DNA from 4 places in the Paenibacillus sp. P5_B5 genome. Region 1 is predicted to be linked to each of the others. Evidence: riboswitches for the same ligand, from Rfam matches in the RefSeq annotation. Region 1 holds a riboswitch; each other region holds the start of a gene.

What was found. A riboswitch is a leader RNA that binds a small molecule or an ion and turns the genes downstream of it on or off. The one in region 1 is predicted to bind cyclic di-AMP.
Region 2: another riboswitch for cyclic di-AMP. It lies ahead of AC1DOK_RS08025 (CAP domain-containing protein); the one in region 1 lies ahead of AC1DOK_RS03915 (betaine/proline/choline family ABC transporter ATP-binding protein).
Region 3: another riboswitch for cyclic di-AMP. It lies ahead of AC1DOK_RS16465 (TrkH family potassium uptake protein); the one in region 1 lies ahead of AC1DOK_RS03915 (betaine/proline/choline family ABC transporter ATP-binding protein).
Region 4: another riboswitch for cyclic di-AMP. It lies ahead of AC1DOK_RS22290 (G5 domain-containing protein); the one in region 1 lies ahead of AC1DOK_RS03915 (betaine/proline/choline family ABC transporter ATP-binding protein).

Annotation. Positions count from the first base shown of each region.
Region 1 is NZ_JBFULK010000002.1:269,477-274,320, forward strand. It holds gene map (type I methionyl aminopeptidase) at 50-796, opposite strand; cyclic di-AMP (ydaO/yuaA leader) riboswitch at 1,020-1,148, shown strand; gene AC1DOK_RS03915 (betaine/proline/choline family ABC transporter ATP-binding protein) at 1,323-2,498, shown strand; gene AC1DOK_RS03920 (ABC transporter permease) at 2,498-3,160, shown strand; gene AC1DOK_RS03925 (glycine betaine ABC transporter substrate-binding protein) at 3,197-4,099, shown strand; gene AC1DOK_RS03930 (ABC transporter permease) at 4,124-4,795, shown strand.
Region 2 is NZ_JBFULK010000005.1:43,361-48,204, forward strand. It holds gene AC1DOK_RS08015 (response regulator) at 1-315, opposite strand, end outside; gene AC1DOK_RS08020 (methyl-accepting chemotaxis protein) at 458-2,215, opposite strand; cyclic di-AMP (ydaO/yuaA leader) riboswitch at 2,469-2,602, shown strand; gene AC1DOK_RS08025 (CAP domain-containing protein) at 2,606-3,355, shown strand; gene AC1DOK_RS08030 (GNAT family N-acetyltransferase) at 3,533-3,961, shown strand; gene rfbC (dTDP-4-dehydrorhamnose 3,5-epimerase) at 4,068-4,619, shown strand; gene AC1DOK_RS08040 (nitroreductase family protein) at 4,606-4,844, opposite strand, start outside.
Region 3 is NZ_JBFULK010000012.1:96,529-101,372, forward strand. It holds gene trxA (thioredoxin) at 1-177, shown strand, start outside; gene uvrC (excinuclease ABC subunit UvrC) at 344-2,347, shown strand; cyclic di-AMP (ydaO/yuaA leader) riboswitch at 2,524-2,680, shown strand; gene AC1DOK_RS16465 (TrkH family potassium uptake protein) at 2,765-4,117, shown strand; gene AC1DOK_RS16470 (potassium channel family protein) at 4,202-4,844, shown strand, end outside.
Region 4 is NZ_JBFULK010000023.1:12,363-17,206, reverse strand. It holds gene yabG (sporulation peptidase YabG) at 1-361, opposite strand, end outside; gene rsmA (16S rRNA (adenine(1518)-N(6)/adenine(1519)-N(6))-dimethyltransferase RsmA) at 411-1,331, opposite strand; gene rnmV (ribonuclease M5) at 1,335-1,877, opposite strand; gene AC1DOK_RS22290 (G5 domain-containing protein) at 2,030-3,163, opposite strand; cyclic di-AMP (ydaO/yuaA leader) riboswitch at 3,358-3,583, opposite strand; gene AC1DOK_RS22285 (ABC transporter ATP-binding protein) at 3,864-4,625, shown strand; gene AC1DOK_RS22280 (ABC transporter permease) at 4,643-4,844, shown strand, end outside.

The sequences.
Region 1 (4,844 bases):
CGGATCGAACCTGAGGGTTCTTCCGGTCATTTTCATTAACTACTCCTGATTATAGCTGTGTCAAAATAATAGGACCATCATCCGTAATGGCAAGTGTATGCTCATACTGGGCGGATAGACCGCCATCGATAGTTCTTGCGGTCCAACCATCGCTATCCATCTTGATTTGATAAGAGCCTGTGTTGAGCATCGGCTCAATTGTAATTACCATACCAGCTTTAAGACGTACGCCTTTACCTGGGGAACCGTAGTGAGGTACCTGCGGATCCTCGTGCATGGTTTTGCCTATTCCATGCCCAATAAAGTGACGAACTACGGAGAAGCCATTCGCCTCGGCATATTGCTGAATAGCATGGCCAATATCGCCAATTCGGTTGCCAACAACCGCTTGTTCAATGCCAAGAAAGAGACTTTTTTCAGTCACAGTTAGCAGCTTATCTGCTTGTTCGGATACTTCGCCTACTCGGTAGCTCCACGCGGAATCGGACAATGCACCATTGAGATTGACGACCATGTCAATTGTTACAATGTCTCCTTCTTTTAAGGGTTCATTCTTTGGAAATCCATGGCAGATTACATCGTTAACGGATGCGCAGGTTGCAAATGGGAATCCATGGTATCCTTTTTGTTCGGGTGTAGCTCCATGTTTTCGTAAGAAATTCTCAACAAATTGATCTATTTCAAGTGTAGTAACACCTGGCTTGATCTTGCTCTTCAATTCCTGATGACACTGAGCCAATAATTTCCCTGAAACTCGCATGTCCTCGATTTCTTGCTTCGTCTTTAGAATAATCATGATAGTCCCTTCTTTATCTTAGGATTGGTTGGTAAGGCATCTATTCTATTTTACCATTATTCGCGCCAATAGCGTGTCATATTGTTTTAATCCTGCTTGGAAATTAGTAACAAACGTTATTGGCCAAAATTTAATGATAAACGTTGATACCAATGGTATACATAAAATGGCTATTTTTAAGACATTTGATAGTAGAGTTGACATAATTGGGATATTCTAATAACATTAAGGTACGCTTAGTTCCTAATTTAGGGAGCGGGGGAACCATTTCTGGGGCGAATCGCAGTCATGCGTAGGAAACCATCTATTCCGAGTCCGTCAGCTAACCTCGTTTGCAGAAGATGGGTCATATTTTTATATTGAACAACCATGACCCGAATTTATATTCGGGTTTTTTGCAGTGATACACAATTAATATTGTTCAGGCTGTGTTTTTAAATGACCCTAATTCACATCAAAATGACTCATTAGTCGTTTTTTTTGTGTTGGGGTCTTTTTCTATATATTTGGATAGGGGGAAATAAATGTGATTGAATTTCAACATGTCAATAAAGTATATGATGATGGTTTTCAAGCGCTCAAAGACATTAATCTGACGATTAAGAAGGGTGAGCTTACGGTTATTATTGGTCCGAGTGGTTGTGGAAAGTCAACGACAATGAAGCATATTAATCGGCTCATTACAGCCTCGAGCGGTAAAGTGCTGATTAATGGTGAGGATATTTCAGAGAAGAACCCGGTTGAGCTTAGACGTAAAGTAGGTTACGTGATTCAGAACGTAGGGTTATTTCCACATATGACAATTGCAAAGAATGTTGCGGTAGTTCCTCACTTATTGAAGTGGGAGCAGAGCAAAATTGATCAGCGTGTGAATGAACTGATGGAGATGGTTAATCTAGAACCTGAAGTTTATAGTCATCGTTATCCCTCAGAGTTAAGTGGTGGTCAACAGCAGAGGATTGGTGTTATCCGAGCATTAGCAGCGGATCCTGATATTATTCTGATGGATGAGCCCTTCAGCGCACTTGATCCGATTAGTCGTGAACAGCTTCAAGATGAATTAATTCGTCTACAGCAGGACTTGCAGAAGACGATTATCTTCGTTACGCATGATATGAATGAGGCTATTAAAATCGCCGATACCATCGTACTGATGAAGGATGGAGAAATTATACAGGCTGGCACACCAGAAACAATCTTACGTTATCCAGCGAATGATTTTGTGCGTACATTCATCGGACAGAAGAATGTGGAGTCAACACAGCTCGGAGAGCCTATGCGCGTATCGACTGTGGATGATGTGATGGTGACACAGCCAGCAACAACCTACCCGAATCGTGGTTTAGCAGAAGCAATTAAGATGATGGAGGCTCGTAAGGTGGACAGCTTATTTGTAGTCGATCGTTATCGTAAGCTGCTTGGGATTGTATCCATTTATCGTGTGCTGCATGAATTCGGTGGGGAAGACAAGACGGTACAGGATGTGATGCGTCTGATTGCCTATCAGGTGTCTCCTGGAACTATTTTGCCTGAAGCTGTCGAGATGATGACTAATCATCGGTTATCGAACCTTGCAGTTGTTGATGACACGGGCAGATTGGTTGGACTACTAACCAGAGGTAGTATTGTCAGCCATCTGAATGAGGTTTACCCAGCTCTAATTGATCAGTATGCGTTGAGCCTCGGAGAGGAGGCTAAATGATGAACGATTTACTAACTTTCTTTTCAGAGCGAAGTGGAGATATTTTTACGGCATTACAGGAGCATTTAACCATTACGGCAATTTCTGTTCTTCTAGGCTGTATTGTATCCATCCCACTCGCAATTCTCCTTGTCTATAATAACAGGTTCAAATGGTTGAACAGCGTGGTATTCTTCTTGGCGAATTTATTACAGACGATACCAAGCTTAGCCTTGTTAGCTGTTCTTATTCCGTTTCTTGGAATCGGGATGAAGCCGGCGATTATGGCGCTCTTCCTCTATTCCATCATGCCAATTCTTCGTAATACGTACGATGGCTTCCAATCAGTTGATTCAAGTGTATTGGAGTCAGCGAGGGGCATGGGCTACAGTACGATACAACGTATTTTGCAGGTTCAATTGCCGCTTGCGCTGCCTTATATTATGTCAGGTATTCGGATTACGACCGTTTATATTATCAGCTGGGCGACACTCGCTACACTTATTGGAGCAGGTGGCTTAGGACAGTTAATTGTTGCTGGTCTTGGGGTTAATAAGATCGAATTGATTGTTACTGGTGCTGGTGGTGCGATCGTGTTAGCCTTGCTCGCAGATGCATTACTTGGCTGGCTTGAGCGTGTACTTGCACGCCGTTATGGCAGAACAAGTTCTGTTACGGCTTAATTAGGATCGGCAAAGGAACAGAAGGGGGAATTCAATATGCTACCTAAACGGATGAAGGTGGGAGTAGCAAGTCTACTTCTAGCATCAATGGCTTTATTAACGGGCTGCGGCTCTAGCAACGAAATTGTAATTGGTACTCAAACTTTTACCGAAGTGAAGATTATTGCCGAAATGTATAAAGCACTCATTGAAGATCGAACGGAGCTTGAAGCGAAGATTATTCCTGACTTAGCATCAAGTACCGTTGTCGTTAATGCAATGAAGCGTGGTGAAGTTCAGCTGGCGACTCTCTATTCTGGTGAAATTTTCAATAACCATTTTCCAATAGAGGATACGAAGGATCGCGAGAAGGTACTACAGCAAGCTAAAGTAGGTTTTGATCAATATTATGGTTTTAACTGGATGGATTCTCTTGGATTCGAGAATACGTATGCATTTACTGTGCGTAAAGAAGTAGCAGAAGAGAAAGGCTATAAGAATATTTCAGATGTAGCTAAGGATGCAGACAAGCTTCGTCTTGGAGTAGATACAAATTGGCTTGAACGCTCGAATGATGGATATCCAGCATTCCAGAAGACATACAACTTTAAGTTCGGAGAAGAATATCCGATGACACAGAGTCTTGTGTATGAAGCAGTAGGTAACAATCAGGTCGATGTTGTTCTATCGTATTCAACTGACTCTCGTCTGAAAGCCTATGGTCTAGAAACTCTAGATGACGATAAGCAGTTCTTTCCTCCATTCGATGCATCGCCTGTCATGCTGAATGAAATTGCAGAGAAGTATCCTGAAGTAGAACAAGCTGTGCAGGAGCTAGTAGGTAAGCTGAATGCAGACACCATCATTGGTTTGAGTTATGAAGTTGATATTGAGAAGAAAAGTGAGCGAGAAGTCGCTCTTAAATATTTGAACGATCAAGGGATGTTAGCTAATAAATAGGAGGCAGTCAGAAGGGAGTAGGCTATGGGCGATTATCAATGGACGATTGTAGATTTACTGTCTTATATGAGTCGAAATTCAGGTTTGTTGTGGGATTATTTGGTGTCACATGTGATCATGGTACTAGGAGGACTAGGCTTGGCCATTGTGATTGGGATTCCGCTAGGCATATTATGTTCCAAGAATGCGAAGCTGGCTAAAGTGATTCTAGCGATTACAAATGTATTGCAAGTTATTCCAAGCCTAGCTTTACTTGTATTGCTTATGCTCGTATTAGGTTTAGGAGCGGCTACTGTAACGGTTGGATTACTATTCTATTCGTTAAATCCAATTGTGCGTAGCACTTATGTAGGATTAAACCAAGTGAACCCTAGTTACATTGAAGCGGGACGAGGAATTGGTATGAGCCCCATTCAATTATTAATGAAGGTTCAGTTCCCATTATCTTTGACCTATATCATGACAGGACTACGTATTGCAGCTGTCATTGCAATTGGTGTTGTAACGATTGCACCGCTAGTTGGGGGAGAAGGGCTTGGACGTGAAATCTATGCAGGTATTAACAATCAGAATCCACTGCGTATTTTTGCAGGGGCGATTCCAGCTGCAGCGCTTGCGATCGTAGCAGATGTTGTACTTGGTTACTTCCAGCGTCGCTTGAAGTTTGATGAACGTAAATCTAAGCAGAATTGTTAATGGTCTAACTAAACAGAGGATACTAAGCTCGCCTATTGAGCTCAAGTAT
Region 2 (4,844 bases), on a different contig from region 1:
TTCAAAGGGCTTGACCATATAATCATCTGTACCGGCTAGAAAGCCCGTTTCGATATCTTTGGCTTGTCCTTTGGCAGTGAGCATAATAACAGGAATATCATAGTGTGTGCGAATTTCTTCACATAGCTGCCAACCATTCTTGATCGGCATCATCACATCAACAACTGCTAGATGAATGTTCTCTTGTTCAAGTATTGCTGCAGCAGCACCGCCATCTTCAGCTTCATGTACCGTATAGCCTTCTCTTTTTAGTAGCAGGCCTACAAGCTCCCGAATATGTGGATCATCATCAGCGATGAGAATCTGTCTACTCATGTTATTCCCACCTATGGTTTAGACTTGGTTTCCCTTACAGATTATCTTTAAACATTATGATTTGCAAGTTCAATGTTAGAGACATGCTCGAATATGTGACTAAAATTATTCTTATTAATAGCACTTTGCTTATCAACTTCAATTATTTAATTTTGAATTGATGAGCTGTTTGCTGCAGAGTTTCAGCTAAATGGCTAATTGAGTCAGCAGATGCAACAATGTTCTCCATTGACGCAAGTTGTTCCTCCGTATAGCTTGATATGGATTCAGTCGTGTTAGCGGTGTTCTCAGACATTCGCTTCATTTCTTGCAAGGACGCTGCAACCTGCTGTGCTCCCGCGGATAGCTCCTGTGAAGCGGCGGATGCGTCTTGAATAAGAGTCACAGTATTCTTCGTCGCTTGATGAATCCGATTAAAGGCTTCTCCTGTTTTTATTACGGATTCAACTCCAATATTCACTTCTATTTCACTTCTATGCATTTCTGTTACAACAAATGTGATGTTGCCTTGAATACTGCTAATGAGCTCCGATACTTGCAGTGCAGAATGATTAGAGCGATCTGCAAGTTTCCGAACCTCGGAAGCAACTACAGCGAAGCCTTGACCCGCTTCCCCAGCTCGAGCCGATTCAATCGCAGCATTGAGTGATAATAATCTTGTCTGATTAGCGATTTCTGTAATGACTTGAACGATTGAACCAATCTGCTGTGAGCGATCATTAAGCTGCTCAATAACGATCGATAAATCACTGATCGTGGCATGTAGAGAAGTCATTTTCTCTGTAGTCTCAGCTATAAATAAACTACCTTGATCAGCTTCATTAGCCATACTTTCAGATACACCAAGTGTAATGGTAGATGTCTCTGAAATCCGCTGGATAGCTGCCGCCATCTCTTCCATTGCATTTGCATTCTCCTCAACACTTCTGGCTTGTGTGTGAGTGAGTAACGAAATTTGCTGGACGGAAGAAGAAATATGGTTGCTCGCTTCCGTTACTTCATGTGTTGATTGAGCTAAAGCCCCGAGCTTCTGTGATACTTGATCAGAGCTTGTGCTGATTTCTGTTACAAGCTTAAGAATGTTCTGACGCATGAGTGAGAACATTCTTCCGAGTTGTCCGAGCTCATCCTGATTCTTGATGAGTAGGAAGTCACCCGTAAGATCACCTTTTGCGATTTGCACCGTTTGTTCACTTACAATAGAGAGTGGCTTAGCTATATGCCTAGCGAATAAATAGGAAAATAGTAGACCTGCCAAGAAGCAACTCGCAAGTGTGATGAGAAGGGTCTTAAGGATATTGGTGAGTCCTTGGTTGTAATCCTGCATATAGGATCCAGCAGAGACAATCCAGCCCCAATTCTCGTAATACGCACTGTATACTACCTTGAGCGCCTCCTTTTCGGAATTCGGTAAAGGCCAGTTATATTTGGTTAATCCGCCACCGCTTTTCGCTTTAGCGATAACGTCTTGGATATAGTAGAAACCGTCACTTGTTTTTCTGTCCCATATGCTTTGACCTTCTAGCTTTGGATGTGCCAGCAGCATACCTTGATCATCAAGTACGTAATAGTACCCGTGCTCACCCAAATCAATATCTTTATTGATCGTTCTTATACCCCCCTGCTTAGAATCAAGTAAGGCTGTTTTCACTTTTTCTTGTGCTTCTTCTTTAGATAAAGTTCCATTCTTTACGGATTCATCAAATGAGGTAATCAGAGCAAGTGCCATGGCTACGTTATTTTGAATGTTTTTTTCAATAAGTGTGTTTGTTTCCTTGGATGACGATTGATAACTGATTGTTCCGATAATAATTATTGGAACGATTAACAGAATTAAACATGCAGTAAGGAGTTTGGTGCGAATCGTTATTGTAGGTTGTAATGATTTATCTTTGCTCATATAGTTCTCCTCCAGTTTATTCCAGTTTCTTCTTGCTATAGCAGTAACAATGCCATTTACACCCAGTATTTCGACAAATTCCTACAAAGACCTTTTGATAATGAATAATAATTTTCAGACATATGTTAATTTTGTGACTTAATAGAGTAATTATTTGATTATTTTAATAATCGCGTCAACTAGTTGAATACAACCATATCTACCATTAATTTGGGAATGAAAGAGTTGGTAGAGGATGTTACTATGGTTTAGTACCACAATCAAGTCGAAGCTCATTGAGCGCGGGGGAACCGTTGTTTTTGTGGGGTGAAACCATTTGATATGGTAGAGGATTGCTCTTTATCTCGAACCCGTCAGCTAACCTCGTAGGCTACCAAAGGAGAGTAAGATATGAAAAAGAGTTTTAAGAAAGTAGCAGTAACAAGTTCGCTAGCATTAGTTATGATGGTGTCGGCTGGAGCTGGAGCAGCATCCGCCGCTACAAATAATTCGTGTCAGTTGCCAGATAATGAGTCTGCTAATCAGATCATAAAGAAGATTAATAGTGATCTTCAGACGAAAATTAAAAATCCGGAATTCGGAAACATTCATATTGTATGGCCTCCGCAATGGAAGGATTCGGTTACAGGTAAGCCAGGTACCGGTACTAAGCCGGGCACAGGTACTAAACCAGGTACAGGTACTAAGCCGGACACAGGCACGAAGCCTGATACAGGCACTAAGCCAGGAACAGGTACTAAACCAGATACGGGCACTAAGCCGGATACAGGCACTTCTCAATTTACACAAGAGGTTGTTAAACTTGTTAATGATGAGCGGGCAAAAGTTGGTGCTAAGCCACTAACTATGGACACAGCTCTTTCAAATATGGCGCTAGATAAAGCAAAGGATATGTACACTAATAATTATTTTGATCATAATTCACCAAGATACGGTTCACCATTCGATATGATGAAGTCTTATAACATTTCTTATCGCACAGCGGGTGAGAACATTGCTAAAGGGCAGCGTTCTCCAGCGGATGTTATGAAAGCCTGGATGAACAGTGCGGGTCATAAGGAAAACATCCTAAACCCTAACTTTACGAAAATAGGTGTAGGATATTATCAAGGTGTATGGGTACAAGAGTTCATAGGTTAATTTCAATAGAGACTAACGTTAGGCATGAAATATGTCTTTCGTTAGTCTTTTTTTTGTGAATATATCAGCATATGTTTTGGCGGTTATCGATAAATTGATTAAATTTTTCGATTATCGTAGAATTACTATCTATATAAGATGTTAGATTATTATGCTGAATGATATGGGGGGGATTCAATGTTTCGGATCATAGAGGACAACGGTGAGAATATAGAAGCCAAAAAGCAAGTAAGAACTGGATTATCACAATTTAATCGAAACCATATTTCAGAGCGTCTGAGAGAGCAGCATCAAGAAGTGAACTTCTTCGTGCTTGACGAAGAGAGTGGTCAGGTATGTGGCGGAATGATAGGTCGTAATTTCTGGGATGTCTTAGCGATTGAAATTCTATGGCTAGATGAGAAACTGAGGAAGCGTGGCTATGGTGCTAAGCTGATTCAGATGGCAGAGGATAAAGCGAAGGAACTGAAATGCTCGATGATTAAATTGGACACTCTCAGCTTTCAAGCACTTGGTTTCTATCAAAAACAAGGGTTTGAAGTATATGGACAAATTGAGGGTGTTGCAGGCGAGCATACGCACTATTATCTAGTTAAAAAGTTATAAAATAACCGACTCCGTCTTGCATTAGTGGACGGAGTCGGTTCATTATGTATGTTCCGCTTACCCACCGCATATGGTGATATAAACGGGTAAAGCGGGTGTATTTAGTATGCAAATAATTCCAACAAAACAATTACGAGATGTATATATCATTGAACCTGCAAGCTATGAAGACCCACGTGGCTTCTTTATGGAGAGCTATAATTCACGAGAGTTTCAAGATGCAGGGATTAACATCGCATTCGTTCAGGACAACCATTCTTTATCCAAGGAAGCGGGTGTGCTAAGAGGTCTACATTATCAGCTCAAGCCCAAAGCACAGACTAAACTGGTGAGAGTCTTAACAGGCGCCATCTATGATGTAGCGGTAGATCTACGCAAAGACTCACCAACATTCGGTCATTGGACAGGTGTAGTTCTTAGTGAAGCGAATAAGAGACAATTGTTGATTCCCAAAGGATTTGCTCATGGCTTCTGTACACTTGTTCCCAATACACAAGTATTCTACAAGGTTGATGAATATTATTCACCGAATTGTGATAGGGGAATAGCTTGGAATGATGAGTTTATCGGGATTGATTGGCCAATCGCGAAGCCGATCCTATCCATTAAGGATCGAGATCTACCTATATTAGAGTTAGCAGAAATTAATTTTGTATGATCGTGAGCTTCTGCTCAGCAGGAATACGAGAGCTTGCTTGCGGAATCATTTCGGGATAGCCCATTTGGAGTAGTCCAACAACACGCTCGTTAGCTTCGATCTGAAGTGCTTCACGGAATTGTGCGGATTTCGTGTATCCACTTGTTTTCCATACCATACCGATACCTTGTTCCCATGCAGCGAGTTGGAAATTCTGAATAAGGCTAGCTGTAGCTGCATAATCTT
Region 3 (4,844 bases), on a different contig from region 1:
GAAGTTACTTCAACGATTGCAAAGGTTAACGTTGATGATAATCCAGAATCAGCAGCTCGTTTTGGCGTTATGAGTATTCCTACTCTAATCGTGTTCAAAGACGGCCAACCTGTAGATAAAGTAGTTGGAGTTCAATCCAAAGATGCACTCAAAAACCTTCTTGCACGTCATCAATAATTAAAATCATAATGGATTTTAAGCTCTTTTTCGGGAATACCGAAGAAAGGGCTTTTTTTGTGTATAAGATTGGTTGAGATTATAAGGTTATTCTTGGTATCTAAAGAGGTCCTGTAAAAATTCAAATTTTCTGCTATGCTAGGGTGAAGGAGTGTGATTATGTATTATGACAGGTACGAAAACAGCACCAGAAGATGAACAGTATAAAGAACTAATTCGGCATAAACTGTCGCTTCTTCCTGATCAACCCGGCTGTTACTTAATGAAAAATAGTGAAGGAACCATCATATATGTAGGTAAAGCAAAGGTATTGAAAAATCGTGTGCGTTCTTATTTTACAGGATCACATGATGCCAAAACACAGCGTCTAGTTCTTGATATTCGTGATTTTGAATATATCGTAACATCCTCTAACATGGAGGCACTCATTCTAGAGTGCAACTTGATCAAGCAGCACTTGCCACGTTACAACGTGCTGCTTAAGGACGATAAGACGTTCCCTTATATCAAGGTAACGAATGAACCGCACCCGCGTCTGGAAGTAACGCGGCGTGTTGTGAAGGATAAGGGCAAATACTTTGGCCCTTATCCGAATGCGTTTGCTGCCCAGCAGACGAAGCGACTGCTGGATAAGCTCTATCCGCTGCGCAAATGCCGGAAACTGCCAGACAAGGTGTGTTTATATTATCACCTTGGACAGTGTCTTGCGCCGTGCGCGTTTGACGTGACAGCAGCGCAGAATGATGCGCTGGTGAATGAGATTGTCCGCTTTTTGAATGGCGGACATGATGCTGTTAAGGCAGATCTGACGGAGAAAATGCTCAAAGCTTCGGAAGATCTTGAATTCGAACGGGCTAAAGAACTGCGTGATTTAATCCAGTATATTGATGCTGTGATGGAGAAGCAGAAGATTACGATTAACGACACCCTTGATCGGGATGTCTTCGGATATAGCGTAGACAAGGGCTGGATGAGTGTGCAAATTCAGTACATGCGTCAAGGGAAAATGATTGAACGTCATGTATCACTATTCCCATTCTACGGTGAAGAGTACGATGATTTCATTACGTATGTGACGCAGGTTTATAGTGAGAATCCCGCTTTACCAAAGGAAATTTTCTTGCCGATGCCTCCATCGAAGAATGTGGATGAGCCTGAAACAGTAATTGATGCTAATGAGATTAATAATGGTGTTAATGTTGTTGTTAATGATGCTGTTAATGATGATGTCGCTGATGATGCTGATGTTAATAATGCTGATGAAAATACTATTGTTAATGATGATGTTGCAGCAGCCTCCGATGCGAATGATATCAAGAATTCGCTTGAAAGCTGGCTGAAGGTGAAGGTACTCTTCCCGAGGCGGGGTCTAAAAAAGCAAATGGTTGATATGGCAACCAGCAATGCTGAAGTCGCACTTCAGGATAAGTTCCGATTATTGGAGCGAGATGAGCAGCGTACATTGGGAGCAACATCAGGACTTGGAAGCTGGTTAGGAATTAACCATGTCGGAAGAATTGAAGCCTTTGATAACTCCAATATTCAAGGAACAGATGCAGTATCTGCAATGGTTGTATTCACCGACGGGAAGCCAGACCGTAAACAATATCGCAAATATAAAATTCGCACAGTGCAGGGACCAGATGACTATGAATCCATGCGCGAGGTTATTAGACGCAGATATGAACGTGCGCTTAAAGAGAATTTGACGCTGCCCGATTTAATTATTGTTGACGGTGGTAAGGGTCAAATGTCAGCTGCGCTAGATATACTTGAGAATGAGTTAGGCCTATACATTCCTGTATGCGGACTTAAGAAGGATGAGAAGCATAAGACCTCCCAGCTGTTAATTGGAGATCCTGTAAAAGTAGTTCAGCTACCTAGAGATTCCCAAGAATTCTATCTCTTACAGCGAATTCAGGATGAAGTCCATCGCTTTGCAATTACATTTCATAGACAAACACGATCGAAATCAATGGTATCCTCTCAGCTTGATGCGATTCCAGGGATCGGAGAGAAACGTCGTAAGAAGCTGCTCTTGCATTTTGGTTCAGTCAAAAAAATGAAAGAAGCAAGTGTAGATGATTTTCATGAAATTGGGATTGGAGATAAGCTAGCTAAACAAATTCTGGATGCATTGAATGAACCTAAGGAAAATACGGAACAATAAATTCAATAAAGCTTTCAGACAGATTAGATAACGCAAGCAAATAGCAAATATAATGAGATATACAAGGATATAGCTTTACTTTACTCTATAAAACAAGTTGAATCTGTTCATATCGCCTGATTTCAGTGAATCAAGCTATTGTAAACCTATGAACCAAGCGATATAATTCAAATCAATTGAATAAAAAGCCGAATTTCTAGAAGAGAAAACGGGGGAACCAATATTAGGGGTGAATTTTGTTAGATTGATCCATAAAGGTGATCAGTCTATCAATTAGGGCGTAACTGCCGTCCGAATCCGTCAGCTAACCTCGTAGGCTATGTGTCAGTTAACTATACGTTGACACTAGTTTCAGGTGTCTTTTTTTTGTTTTTGGGTAAGAGTTTATTAGTTTCACTTCTTATTGTAGGGGGATATATGAAAGTTAAGCGCAAGATTCGTAGATTATCACCGTCTCAAATTTTAGTTATTGGTTTTGCTTTAATTATTCTAATTGGGGCGTGTTTACTAGCACTACCGATTGCATCAGCAAATGGTCAATCATTAAGTTTTATCGATGCGTTGTTTACGGCTACCTCAGCAACCTGTGTGACAGGGTTAGTAGTGGTAGATACAGGAACCTCGTTCACGATGTTTGGGCAAGTCGTCATTATCTGTCTTATTCAAATTGGCGGATTAGGTTTTATGAGCTTTGCAACGATGTATGCACTCATGCTACGCAAGAAAATCTCGCTTCGAGAACGATTGCTGCTTAAAGAAGCAGTCAATGCAGGTTCTATGGAAGGCATCGTGCGATTGTTTCGCAAGCTATTGATATACTCGCTTATGATAGAAGGGGTAGCAGCCGTTATCTTTTCGATTCGTTGGTCATTCGATTTAGGAATAGCCAAAGGAATTTACTATGGCATTTTTCATGCGATTTCAATGTTCAATAATGCGGGGTTCGATTTATTTGGAGGAGTCTCGGGACAGTTCTCCTCATTAACGAAGTACTCGAATGATTTCGTTGTTAACGTAGTGGCTATGAGTCTGATTATACTAGGTGGTATTGGTTTTATTGTTATGGCTGACGTAGTTGAGAATCGATCATTCCGGAAGTTCTCCCTACATACTAAGGTTGTTTTAACAACCACTGGATTCTTAATCGCATTTGGTGCAATTGTTATTTTTATATTCGAATACTCGAATACGAAGACGTTTGGATCGCTTGATACAGGCGGTAAAATATTAGCTTCATTCTTTCAATCGGTAACTCCTCGAACGGCGGGAGCTAACACGGTTGATATTGGTGCGTTAAGACAAGCAACACAATTCTTTATCATTATTCTGATGTTCATTGGTGCATCTCCGGGTTCTACTGGTGGAGGGATTAAGACAACAACTTTCACCGTGATGGTGGGTGCTGTCATTTCTATGATCCGCGGTAAAGAAGATATTGTCCTCTTTCGTTATCGTCTAGCTAAGGATCGCATTCTGAAATCTATTACCTTAACTATATTCGCACTCGGTCTTGTTGTCTTCGTATCAATGGCACTCTCTGCGACGGAAGATAGCGCATTTCTAGAAATTTTGTTTGAAGTTACTTCAGCATTTGGAACTGTTGGACTAACAATGGGACTGACACCTGATTTAACTCTTATTGGGAAAATATTGATTTTACTTACCATGTTTGTCGGTCGACTAGGGCCACTTACACTTGCTATTGCAGTCGGGCCTAAAACTGAAAGAGAACTATTTCGATATCCTGAGGGTAAAGTTACAATAGGTTAAGAAGGTAAAATAACGATTGGTTAACATTATAATTTGGAACTTAATAATTTGGTATGTATTATGAAAGGATTGAAGAGAAAACAAATGGTTGATAAACAATATGCCGTAATTGGCTTAGGGCGCTTTGGTTCATCATTGTCTCGCGAACTTATTAAGCTCGGATACGAAGTGCTTGGTATCGATGTTAATGAAGAGAGAGTTAACGAGATGAGCAATGTACTAACTCATACTGTTGTTGCAGATTGCACGGATGAAGAGGTTCTTCGATCACTTGGAATCCGTAATTTTGACTGTGTGGTTGTAGCGATCGGCAATGATATCCAAGCAAGTATACTTACGACAATCGTACTTAAGGATTCCGGAGTAACCAAAGTAGTTGCGAAAGCGTTGACAGAGCTGCACGGTAAAGTATTAGAGAAAATTGGAGTCGATCGTGTAATCTATCCTGAGCGAGATATGGGCATTCGTGTTGCGCATCAGCTTGTTTCTCCAAGCTTACTAGATTATATCGAGTTGTCAGACGATTATACGATTGCGGAATTAGCCGTTCCCAAAAAGCTAAATGGACATTCCCTACATGTTCTGAACCCACGTTCTAAATATGGATGCTCCATTGTAGCGATTAATAAAAAAGGTGGGGTCATAGTGGCACCAGCTGCCGAGGATATCCTTGAGGAAGGCGATCTGATGGTCGTAATAGGGAAGAATGAAGGTATGGAGAAATTTG
Region 4 (4,844 bases), on a different contig from region 1:
ACATCGTCATGCATTTTTTTAAGTATAGAGGATCACCATCTAAGTGTAGAACTGTACCCGGTACTTCAAAATAATAGCTGCCAACCTGACCTTTATTAATACTTGTATAAGGACTTCGTTCATGTAGGCGAATACGATCTTCCACTAATCTTCGTATGGAATGCATCGCTTGATGCGTATGGTAACGGGGTGAATCGATATCTTGCGTTCCTTTGAGAGGGACAAGATCGGATACAGGCGCATCCGCTAACAACCGATACTCTACTCCCCACAAAATAGCTCTGTCCTGTTCTATGCGTTGAATGCGAAATACGATATCTCCACCGTATGATTTGCGAGTAACTAAATCACCTTGGTACATTGCAGCATCCCTCCTCGTCTATCGTATGGCAAGGAGGGATGGTAAGTGCCTATCCTTTTAATTCATTCAAACAAATCTTCAAGTTTCTACTGAGTACAGCATATTCCGCAATCGAAACTGTTTCTGCACGTCTGGATGGCTCGATGCCGCTCTCAAGCAGTATAATTTCTGCCTGCTTCTTATTCTCTTTGGAAAAGAATTGAGCACCTAAATTGTTATATATGGTTTTCCTACGCTGTGCGAATGAAGCTTGTACAACCTGGAAGAAGAAATCTTCATCATCCACAGCGACTGGAGGTGCACCTCTAAGCGACAGCTTGATTACAGCTGAGTCAACGTTCGGTGGAGGTACAAATACAGATCGTGGCACAATTGTAACGATCTCTGTATCACAATAGTATTGTACAGCAATGGATAACGAACCATAATCTTTGCCGCCTGGAGGCGCAGACATGCGCTCTGCAACTTCCTTCTGTGTCATAACAACGATATGCTCCAGTGGAAGCTTCTCTTCGAGCAGACGCATAATAATCGGTGTTGTAATGTAATACGGCAGATTAGCAACCACACTAACTTCAGATGCTTCACTAAACTGCTCTTTGAACAATGCTTGCAGATCTTGCTTCAGTACATCCCCATGTACCACACTTGCATGTGGGTAAGGTGCTAGTGTCTCAGCAAGAATAGGTAATAGCCTCTGATCAATTTCAAGTGCAACAACTTTGCCAGCAACCTTAGCCAAAGGCTGTGTAAGTGCACCAATTCCTGGGCCAATCTCAAGTACGGCCTTCTCCTTAGTTAACTCTGCTGCTGACACAATTTTACGTAAGATGTTAACGTCCGTTAAAAAGTTCTGTCCCAAGCTCTTCTTAAGTACAAGTCTATGCTTCTTTAGCACACTATTGGTATGTTTAGGACTTCCAATATCCTGTTCGACCTGAAATTCTTCTCCGATAAGTTCTTTATCCATTTACTACCCTCTTCGATCCAGCTGTTCAACGGCTGCTTCAAATTCCTCACGGGATATCTGAAAGGCCGTACAACGCTTATAAAATTGTTTACCATTACAATAGCCAATACCGAGTATATTACCCACTTCAAGCCTTCTAGCTGCAGCCTGTGGATGATTGAGCATTCCCGTCTGTATGAGATCCTCTATTCTTAACTCTGCAACCGCTCCATCGAATTCCGTCTTCACATTCGCTAAAGCATTTCGGATTGCTTCAGGAGAAGCGTTCTCTACACCTATGTCATCTTTACGTAATGCTTGTTCTTGCGTTAAGAAAGCATGTTTACAGCCAGGCACTTTAGCCGAGATTATTTTGCGAATACGTTCACCTGCATGATCGGGATCTGTAAATACAATAACCCCTCGTCGCTCCTGTGCAAGGGCAATTCTCTGCAGCACTTTGCGATTGATAGCAGAACCTCCGGTTTCGATTGTCTCTGCCTCTACGGCTCGTTTAATGGCTGTCGTATCATCCTTACCTTCTACCACAATAATTTCTTTGATCATTTACACCCATCCGCCTCCCAAATTTCCGGTAACGGAAATACAAAGCTCCATTTATTTCTGACCAACATTGAAAAGAGAAGGGGTTATCCCCTTCTCCGTAAGTTAAATCTATTTTATCATATTGTTCAACAGTTTGCCCATAAGCATCCGCATTAATCTACAATTGGTTTCTTAGGTCCAATCACATAAACGGTATAACCACGTTTGCGACCAAAACGATTCACATGATTCTCATCTTCATAGTAAATATCAATAATTTTACCTTTGATTGCGCCGCCAGTATCTTCTGCACGACGGAATCCGATACCATCAATATATACCCACCAGCCAAGCGGGATCACTTTAGGGTCCACAGCGATTGTACGACCTTCAGTTACTTTAGCACCAGAGGCTGTAATACCATACTGAGGATCATCCTTAGCCTTACCTCCACCAGCAGCTGTATAGGCGGTCAATTGTACATTATTGAGTATTTCCTTGTACGAGAATGAAAGATCGTCTTTGGACAAGTGTTTATCCACTTTATCCTGAACCGATAGCGTAACGACGTCCTTCTTGGTGCCGATCGCAACAACTTTATTCACACTTGGCGCTTTGACCGTCGCTTCAAGCAAGTTCTCTTCAACGAGTACCCCATCTTCAAATACCTTCTCGATTTGTTTAACAAGTAAGCCTTCTTTACCAGCTTGCACAATTTCCTGCTTGCCTTTAGCGAGCTTAGCATCGTCTTGTTTAACCGTTTGGAATGGTATTTCTTCCGTTACATCCTGTGCGACTTTCTCAACACGAACAAGTTTTATTTGGTCGTTAGGTGTAAGCTCTGTACTTAATTGTGGAATCACTTTATCATTGTGATCTATCTTAATTTGATATTGCTGTAGCGCTGCAGCTACTGTTTTGGCAGTTGTATATTTAACCTCTGTCTTACCGTCAGCCGTTAATTGAATAGGTATTGCATGATTGACTACGATTCGATCCCCGTGTTTAATTTTGGAATCTAGCGGCACATTAATTTCATCATACGTACCCATCGTTATAGCTTGTTCATCCAGCAGGCGATTTAGTTCCCATTGTTTTGTTTCAACAACAGTTTCTTGACCATTTACTACTACGAATACACGCTTAGAAGCGGTTCCGTACATCAGCACCATAAACATCATAATAATTACGCATGTAAAAATTGCAGGTATGATGACATATCGCAAATTTTCATGCTTCCATCGCATTGCGAAGGTTGTGCTGGATGATCGCTCTACATGGGTCTCTTCTTCTGAGATCAATCCCATTTCTTCGGTCCTCCTGTCAAAGCCTCGCCGCCTTAATGTTATACATAAATGTGTTTGACGCGACTTAGTAATTTATACAGTCGTTCGGTCACCAATAACCAGTATTAAATTTAATGCAACAAAAAAAGACCTGGAGAAGAGAGAATGCTTCTCGTGGTCTTTAGCATAGCTAAATAATAAAAGACCTGACGACAATTCCCTATCTCTTACGCTTACGAGGTTAGCTGACGGGTTCGGGCATGAGAATTGCCCTACTTTGGATGTAAATCATAATGACGATGATCATGCTTACATTCCAAAGACTCACCCCAATTACTCCTGCATCAATCAACGCCGAAATTACTACTTGTATATCTCGGCCTCTGTTCTTTACAGCGGTTCCCCCGTTCCCCAAAAATGAAGACTCAGCGAATTGAAATTGGTGATCCTATTTACTTGTATGTTGAAATAGTACGATGATACTCGACTAGCTGTAAAGGGTGATTCAATCGCAAATAAGCTTAAATTCAGGAATTTTTTTCACATTAGCGGTGATTTTTCAGTTGTCTTCCATGTTTTTCTTATTATAACTCAATTTTTTGCCATTTTTAATGGATAATGTTACTATTTTATGAGAATAGAGATGTTTTTTTAGATAAAATTAATGGATAATGCATCCTAAATTTATCAAAATATCACAAAATTAAAGCAGGTGGAGAATTTGAATCACATCCTACAAATCGAACAATTGTTCGGCGGATACTTACCAAAAAAGCCGGTACTTAAGAACGTTAATATTTCGCTAGGTAAAGGAGAAATGGTAGGACTAATTGGACTCAATGGAGCTGGGAAAAGTACCACAATTAAGCATATTCTTGGGCTCATGCTGCCCAAACAAGGAAAAATAACCATTAATAATTTACAGCTCAGCGACGATCTGCAATCTTACCGGTCATCTTATGCTTATGTCCCTGAAAATCCCGAGCTTTATAATGAATTGACAGTTCGCGAACATCTAGAGTTAACAGCTATGGCTTATGGGATTTCCAAAGAGGATTATGCAAGGCGTTCAGAGCAATTATTGACTGAATTTAGAATGCAGGAGAAGGCAGACCATTTCCCATCACAGCTTTCTAAAGGTATGAAGCAAAAAGTAATGATCATGAATGCATTTCTTGTAGAACCACCGCTTTATATTATTGATGAGCCATTTCTCGGGCTTGATCCACTAGCTATGCGCTCCTTGCTCGAAACAATGTCGAACTTCAAACAGAATGGTGCGTCTTTTCTTATATCCTCTCATATTCTTGCAACAATTGAGAAATATTGTGACCGATTCGTCATTCTTCATTACGGACAAGTTATCGCACAAGGAACGCTGAACGAACTCAAAATAGGACTCGGCATTGAACCACAATCAGAGACATCGCTCGACGATTTATTCTATATGTATGTGACAAGAGAAGACAAACGGGACCGCTAAGGTAAGAGGGTGAAACAATGAATAATGACCAACCAAGAAATCAAAATATAGCAAATTCTGAGGTCACACAAATTTGGAAGAAAAGAAGGCAATCTTTTAATAAAGAAGCGCTTGGTTACTGGCTTTATGTGCTGAGAAGTAATTTTGTTGGATATGTGTTTCTTCTATTAATAGGTGGTATTTATTATTATGTAAAAGTGCTGGACGAATTGCCTCGTG